Linked DNA regions of Verminephrobacter eiseniae EF01-2. The protein of the gene in region 2 interacts with the protein of the main gene of each other region in a pairwise test. Links are inferred from orthologs where the notes say so. Each region holds a gene or a part of one and is shown on either strand. Other genes may lie near its edges.

Evidence for each region.
Region 1: the proteins of VEIS_RS01055 (region 2) and rho interact in binary tests that used the Escherichia coli proteins (3 or more experiments, as listed by UniProt). The link is inferred for Verminephrobacter eiseniae EF01-2 from one-to-one orthologs.

Annotation. Positions count from the first base shown.
Region 1 is NC_008786.1:2,945,256-2,948,501, reverse strand. The notes cover bases 62-2,989. They hold rho (transcription termination factor Rho), read right to left. Parts: upstream 2,193-2,989; coding sequence 930-2,192; downstream 62-929. Other genes in these bases: VEIS_RS24760 (NYN domain-containing protein), read left to right, coding at 2,575-2,989; VEIS_RS12695 (pseudouridine synthase), read left to right, coding at 62-908. In the rest of the region: more of VEIS_RS12695, read left to right, coding at 1-61; more of VEIS_RS24760, read left to right, coding at 2,990-3,246. UniProt on the Escherichia coli protein: Facilitates transcription termination by a mechanism that involves Rho binding to the nascent RNA, activation of Rho's RNA-dependent ATPase activity, and release of the mRNA from the DNA template.
Region 2 is NC_008786.1:232,904-236,009, reverse strand. Bases 269-3,056 are described here. They hold VEIS_RS01055 (YhbY family RNA-binding protein), read right to left. Parts: upstream 2,007-3,056; coding sequence 1,530-2,006; downstream 269-1,529. Other genes in these bases: ftsH (ATP-dependent zinc metalloprotease FtsH), read left to right, coding at 2,874-3,056; VEIS_RS01050 (RlmE family RNA methyltransferase), read left to right, coding at 2,039-2,767; VEIS_RS01060 (hypothetical protein), read right to left, coding at 775-1,533; VEIS_RS01065 (LysR substrate-binding domain-containing protein), read left to right, coding at 269-663. In the rest of the region: more of VEIS_RS01065, read left to right, coding at 1-268; more of ftsH, read left to right, coding at 3,057-3,106.

The DNA.
Region 1 (3,246 bases), 2.7 Mb from region 2 along the record:
CGCGCCATCCCCAGGTCCTGCCGGTGCGCGCCGGCGTCAGCCCCAGTTGCGTGGTGCTGCCGACGCGGGGCCAGGGCAGCATGCTGGACTTTCTCGCGCAGCGCTTGCCGATGGTGGCGCGCGAGCAGTGGCGCCAGCGCATGCACGCCGGCGATGTGGTCGATGAGCGCGGCCGGTGCGTTGCGCCCGAGCAGCCGTTCGAGGGCGGCCTGCGCCTGTATTACTACCGCAGCCTGAGCGCCGAGCCGGTGCTGCCGTTTGCCCCGACGCTGCTGCACCAAGACCCGCATCTGGTGGTGGCCGACAAGCCGCACTTCATGCCGGTGACGCCCTCGGGCCGCTACCTGCAGCACACGCTGCTGGTGCGCCTGAAGCGCCAACTGGGCTTGCCGCAGTTGTCGCCCGTGCACCGCATCGACCGCGATACCGCCGGGCTGGTCCTGCTGTCGGTGCAGCAATGCACCCGGGGCGCGTACCAGGCCCTGTTTCGCGAGCGGCGGATCACCAAGCATTACGAGGCGATTGCGCCCTGGCGCGCCGACGTGGTTTTCCCCCGCGATCACACGAGCCGCATCGAGCCTGGCCCGCAGTTCTTTCGCATGCAGGAGGTGCCGGGCCCGCCCAACAGCCACACCCATATGCAATTGCTGGCGGTGGCCGGCGACTGGGCGCATTACCGCCTGTCCCCGAGCACCGGAAAGCGGCATCAGCTGCGGGTGCATATGGCGGCCCTGGGCTTGCCGCTGCGCAACGATCCGTTCTACCCGGTGGTCGACGACCCGCCCCCGGGGGACTATTCGCGGCCATTGCAGTTGCTGGCGCGCGCGCTGGAGTTCGTCGATCCGCTCAGCGGTGAGCGGCGGGTGTTCGAAAGTGAGCGGCGGCTGGCCATGCCGCCCGGTGAATGACCGGCTCGACCGCGACGGGCTTCACCCGCCCCGGCGCATCATGTCGAAGAAGTCCACATTGGTCTTGGTGGCCTTCATGTTCTTGATCATCAGTTCCATGGACTCGATTTCATCCATGCTGTACATGAACTGGCGCAGGATGCGGGTCTTTTGCAGGATCTCGGGCGCCAGCAGCAGTTCTTCGCGCCGCGTGCCGCTCTTGTTCAGTTCGATCGCGGGGAATACGCGCTTTTCGTACAGGCGGCGGTTCAGGTGGATTTCGCAGTTGCCGGTGCCCTTGAATTCTTCAAAGATCACTTCGTCCATGCGGCTGCCGGTGTCGACCAGCGCCGTGGCGATGATGGTCAGCGAGCCGCCTTCTTCGACCTTGCGCGCGGCGCCGAAAAAGCGCTTCGGGCGTTGCAGGGCGGCGGCATCGACCCCGCCGGACAGCACCTTGCCCGACGAGGGCACCACGTTGTTGTAGGCGCGGGCCAGGCGGGTGATGGAGTCCAGCAGGATCACCACGTCTTTCTTGAGCTCGACCAGGCGCTTGGCGCGCTCGATCACCATTTCGGCCACATGCACATGGCGCGCAGCGGGCTCGTCGAAGGTCGAGGCGATGATCTCGCCCTTGACCGTGCGCTGCATCTCGGTCACTTCTTCCGGGCGCTCATCGACCAGCAGCACCATCAGGTGCACATCGGGGTTGTTGGCCGTGATCGCGTGCGCGATGTGCTGCATCATCACCGTCTTGCCGCTCTTGGGCGGGGCCACGATCAGCGCGCGCTGGCCGCGACCCAGCGGCGCAATGATGTCGATGATGCGGCCGGTGATGTTCTCCTCGCCCTTGATTTCGCGCTCCAGCCGCATCTGCTCCTTGGGGAACAGCGGCGTCAGGTTCTCGAACATCACCTTGTGCTTGTTCTGCTCGGGCGGGCCGCCGTTGACGGCGTCGAGCTTGGTCAGGGCAAAGTAGCGCTCGCCATCCTTGGGCGTGCGCACCTCGCCTTCGATCATGTCGCCCGTGTGCAGGTTGAAGCGGCGCACCTGGCTGGGCGAGATGTAGATGTCATCGGTGCTGGCGGTGAAACTGGTGTCGGGGCTGCGCAGAAAGCCGAATCCGTCAGGCAGGATTTCCAGAACGCCGTCGGCAAACACCTGCTCGCCCGTTTTGGCGCGCTTTTTGATGATGGCAAACATCAGCTCCTGCTTGCGCATGCGGCCGGTGTTTTCGATTTCGAGGTCTTCAGCTTGCTTGAGGACTTCAGACACATGCAGTGCCTTGAGTTCGTTTAAGTGCATGGATGGGCTCTTTGGCGCAGCGGGTGGGATCTTGGGGCGGGGGATGGTGATCCGGGGGCGGATGAACTGCTGCTTGCAGATCCGGCCCTGAGGGGATCCCGGTTCGGCTGCCGATGTCTATGCAGGCCGATGGTCTGGGCGCGATTATGGCAGGAAAAATACCCGGCGCCCTGCCCAACGTGGTGCATGGCCATCGAACGGCAGAAACAGATGGCCGCAGCGGGCTTGTCTTTTGCGCACCGCCCTGCCCTCTGGACGGTCGCACCGGCATTCGGCCACATATACTTTCGCCCCGGCTGGCCGGGCCCTTCCTTATCTGTCCGGGCCCGGCCAACATCTGCCCCCCGCGCCAGGGGGCTTATCTATTTTTGGGAGAGCAAAAATGAATCGCTTCGTCGTGATGGTCGATGCCGACTACCTTTTTCGCCAGGCCATCGACATCGTCAGCAACCGGGCAAGCACCTCGCGGGCCGACCTGGATATCGTCGATCCGGCCGGCCTCATCGAGGCGCTGCTGGATAAATCACGCTCTACGCTGGATCTGACCCGCAAAGAACTGCTGCGTGTCTACTGGTATGACGGCGTGATGGCCAACGGCTTCACGCCTCAACAGCGATCCCTGGCCAACATCGATGACGTGCAGTTTCGCGCCGGCACGATCAACGGCCGAGACCAGCAAAGGGACATTGCGTCCCTGATCGCCACCGATCTGCTCGAACTGGCTGGTCATCACGCCATCTGTGATGCCGTCTTGGTGACTGGCGACAGCGACCTGGCTGTCGGCATCGATATGGCAAAAAAGCACGGGGTTCGTATTGCCGTGCTGGGGGTGGAAGATCCTGCAACCGGTGTTGCCCGCCATCGAAGTGCCGAGATCGCCTGCAGGGCAGATCGTGTGGGCCTGCTCGGGCAGGCGGAGCTTGCGCAAGTCCTCCGGTATGCCCCGTCTGGCCAGTCGGCGCCGGCGCAACAGTCGGTCGCCGCGTCGGGCCAGGCCATCGATCTGATCGACCGTGTGCGGATCGAAGCAGCGGTCAAGGCATTTATCGATCAG
Region 2 (3,106 bases):
GGCTCGGGCGCGGCGTTGCGCATCGGGTCGCCGTCATTCACCGCAGCAGCACTGCTGGCGCGCCCCGTGGCCCAATGGCTGGGCTGCACGCCCGCAGGGCGGGTCATCATGAGCGACGGCGTCAGTGCGCAGTTGCTTTCCATGCTGCATGCGGGGGAGCTCGACGTTGTCATCGGCAGCCTGGACGATGGCTCCTGCAGCGACGACGAGTTGCAGCAACTGCGCTTCGAATCGCTGTATGAAGATGCCATTACTTTCGTGACTGGCGCCGACACCCCAGGGCTGGAGGGTCCGCTGGACTTGGCCGACCTGTGCCGGCTGCCCTGGGTGCTGCCCCCGCGCAACTCCCTGGTCTGGATGACGCTGCGGCGTGAACTGACACTGCACGGCCACGGCTTGCCACACGGTGTCGTGGAAGCCAGCTCGATCCCGGCAATCGGCACCATCTTGCACCATGCGGCGGGGACTGTCGGCGCGCTCCGTGCCGACGCTGGCCGCTATCTCATCCACCACCATGGGCTGAGAATGCTGGAAGTGGTGCCCAGCATGTCCTTGCCGCGCGTGGGCATCATGCGCCTGCGTTCGGCGCCGCCGGAGGCGTCATTGGACGCACTGCTGGCCATGGTGCGAACGGAGGTGCTGCGGATGTTCCGTTCGCACTGATTCGGTGGCGCACCGGGCGCAATCCGGGGCCGCCTTGCATTGGGGCACCGCTCAACCACTGGGTGCGCCGGTACTCCGAACAACCAAACCCGGACCCGTGGAACGAGCCCGCTATTCGCGCCAATGCTCTGCCACCCAGGCGGCAGGGCGGATATGGCGCCAACGGCGATTGCGCCGTCCGGCCAGCGCGTCCGGCGGATTGCATTCCCCGTGAAAAATCACGATGCGCGCCCCGGCGGGCAACACTGGCGGGCGCCAGTAGTTGGTCGGCCAGGGCGGTATGCCGTGGTATTTGAAACTCGGGCACCATGCGGCAGGCCAATACTGCAATTTGCCCTGCCGATGCAAAAAGTCGGACAGGTAGGCTTGCTCGTTGCGAAACTGTGCCCGCAATTGGGCGCAATGCCCGCGAAAATGCTCCAGCACATCCGCATGTGCGCCAAGCTCGAAGCGGTACACCGACGAATTGCCCGTGACGCGCCAAGGGCGCTTGTAGTCATGGATGATCAGGAACTCGCCCGGGTGGGTGAAAAACTCATCCAGCCCGGCGGTGATGACCACATCGACATCGAGGAACAAGGCCGTGCCTTGCAGCCCATGCAGGTCTGCGCTGAAGGTGAGCAGTTTGTTCCAGCCGCGCTCGGGAATGCCCGCAGGCAGCGCCAGCGGGGGTATGGGCAGGCACTGCACTTCGCTGCGGATGCCGGCGCCGTCGTCGGTCAGGCAGACAAAACCAAACTCGCCCCGCAGGTGCCGCCGCACCATCGCATAGAGCCGGTTGACATATTCGGGGCCGTATTTCGTGCCCCATTTCATGCACAGGATATGGCGCGCCCGGGCCGCGCTGGCCGGTTCTGCCAGGAGGCTCATCCGTTGGCCTGGCGCTTCTTGACCGATTTTTGCAGGGGCCGGGCGCGCTTGATCCGCCCGCCCGGCGTCAAGCGCTGATTGCCCAGCACGCGCAACTGTTTGATTTCGGGGCGCTGGCCGCCACGTTTGCTGTATTTGAGCACTCTGACATCGCGCGGGCCGGGGCCACGGTCTTCATCGACCACGCGCTCCTTGACCGGCAGCGGGCGCCACAGCACCAGCAGCTTGCCGATATGCTGGACCGGGGCCGCGTTCAGATCCGCCGTCAACTGCTGGTACATGCGCTCGCGGGCGGCGCGGTCGTCATTGAAAACCCGCACCTTGATCAGCCCGTGGGCGTTCAGTGCAGCGTCGATCTCCCTGAGCACGGCAGGCGTCAGGCCATCACTGCCGATCAGTACCACGGGGGCCAGGCGATGGGCATGGGCGCGCTGTTCCCGGCATTGCGCAGGCGTCAGTTCGATAGAGGGCATGGGCCGTATTATCGGGGCAGGAAGAAAAAGCGATGAAAGTCAAAACCCGCAGCAAGAAGGTCAACAAAGCCTGGCTCGATCAGCATGTCAATGACCCCTACGTCCAACGGGCCCGCAAAGAGGGCTACCGTGCCCGCGCCGCTTACAAGCTCAGGGAGATCGACGAGCAACTGGGACTGATCAGACCGGGCTACACCGTGGTCGACCTCGGCGCAACCCCGGGGGCCTGGAGCCAGTACCTGCGCCGGCGCATGGCGGCCGAGGGCGCCATCATCGCACTGGACATTCTCCCGATGGAACCCCTGGAAGGCGTGACCTGTCTGCATGGCGATTTTCGCGCACCCGATGTGCAACAGCGCCTGGAGCAGGCCCTGGCCGGGCGGGTGGTGGATGTGGTGGTGTCCGACATGGCGCCCAACCTGTCGGGCATCGCGTGCGCCGATGCGGCCCGCATGGCCGACCTGGTGGAGTTGGCCGTGGCTTTTTCTTGCCGGCATTTGAAACCGGACGGAGCGCTGCTGGTCAAGCTGTTCCACGGCAGCGGCTACAGTGATCTGGCCGCGCTGTTCAAGCAGACCTTCCTGCGGGTGGTGCCATTGAAACCCAAAGCCTCGCGCGACAAGTCGTCCGAGACCTTTTTGCTCGGCAGGGGTCTGAAAAAGGCCAGCCCGAACGGGCTTGACTCCCGATCGGGCACGGCCGCCGAGCCTGCGCCATTGGTGCCGATCGGCACCAATTCCATGCCCGCCAACGGAGATTGAGCCCGGCAGCGCCGCTTGAAAGCCTTAAAATACGCCCCATGTACATGCGCTGTGGGCCATGGCGGCCAGGTGTCCGTTTCTCTGTCCCCCGCAACTGGAGTTCCGCTTGAATAATCAGTGGTTTTCAAAAATTGCCGTCTGGCTGGTCATTGCCTTGGTGCTGTTCACGGTGTTCAAACAGTTCGATGCCCGTGGCGCAGCCGGCGCGGGGGCTATCGGCTATTCCGAATTTCTTGAAGAAGTCCGCAATGACCGCATCAGGAGCGCCACCATCCCCGAGGGTTTGAGCGGCGGTGAAATCGTTGCCACGACCACCGATGGCAGCAAGATTCGCACCAA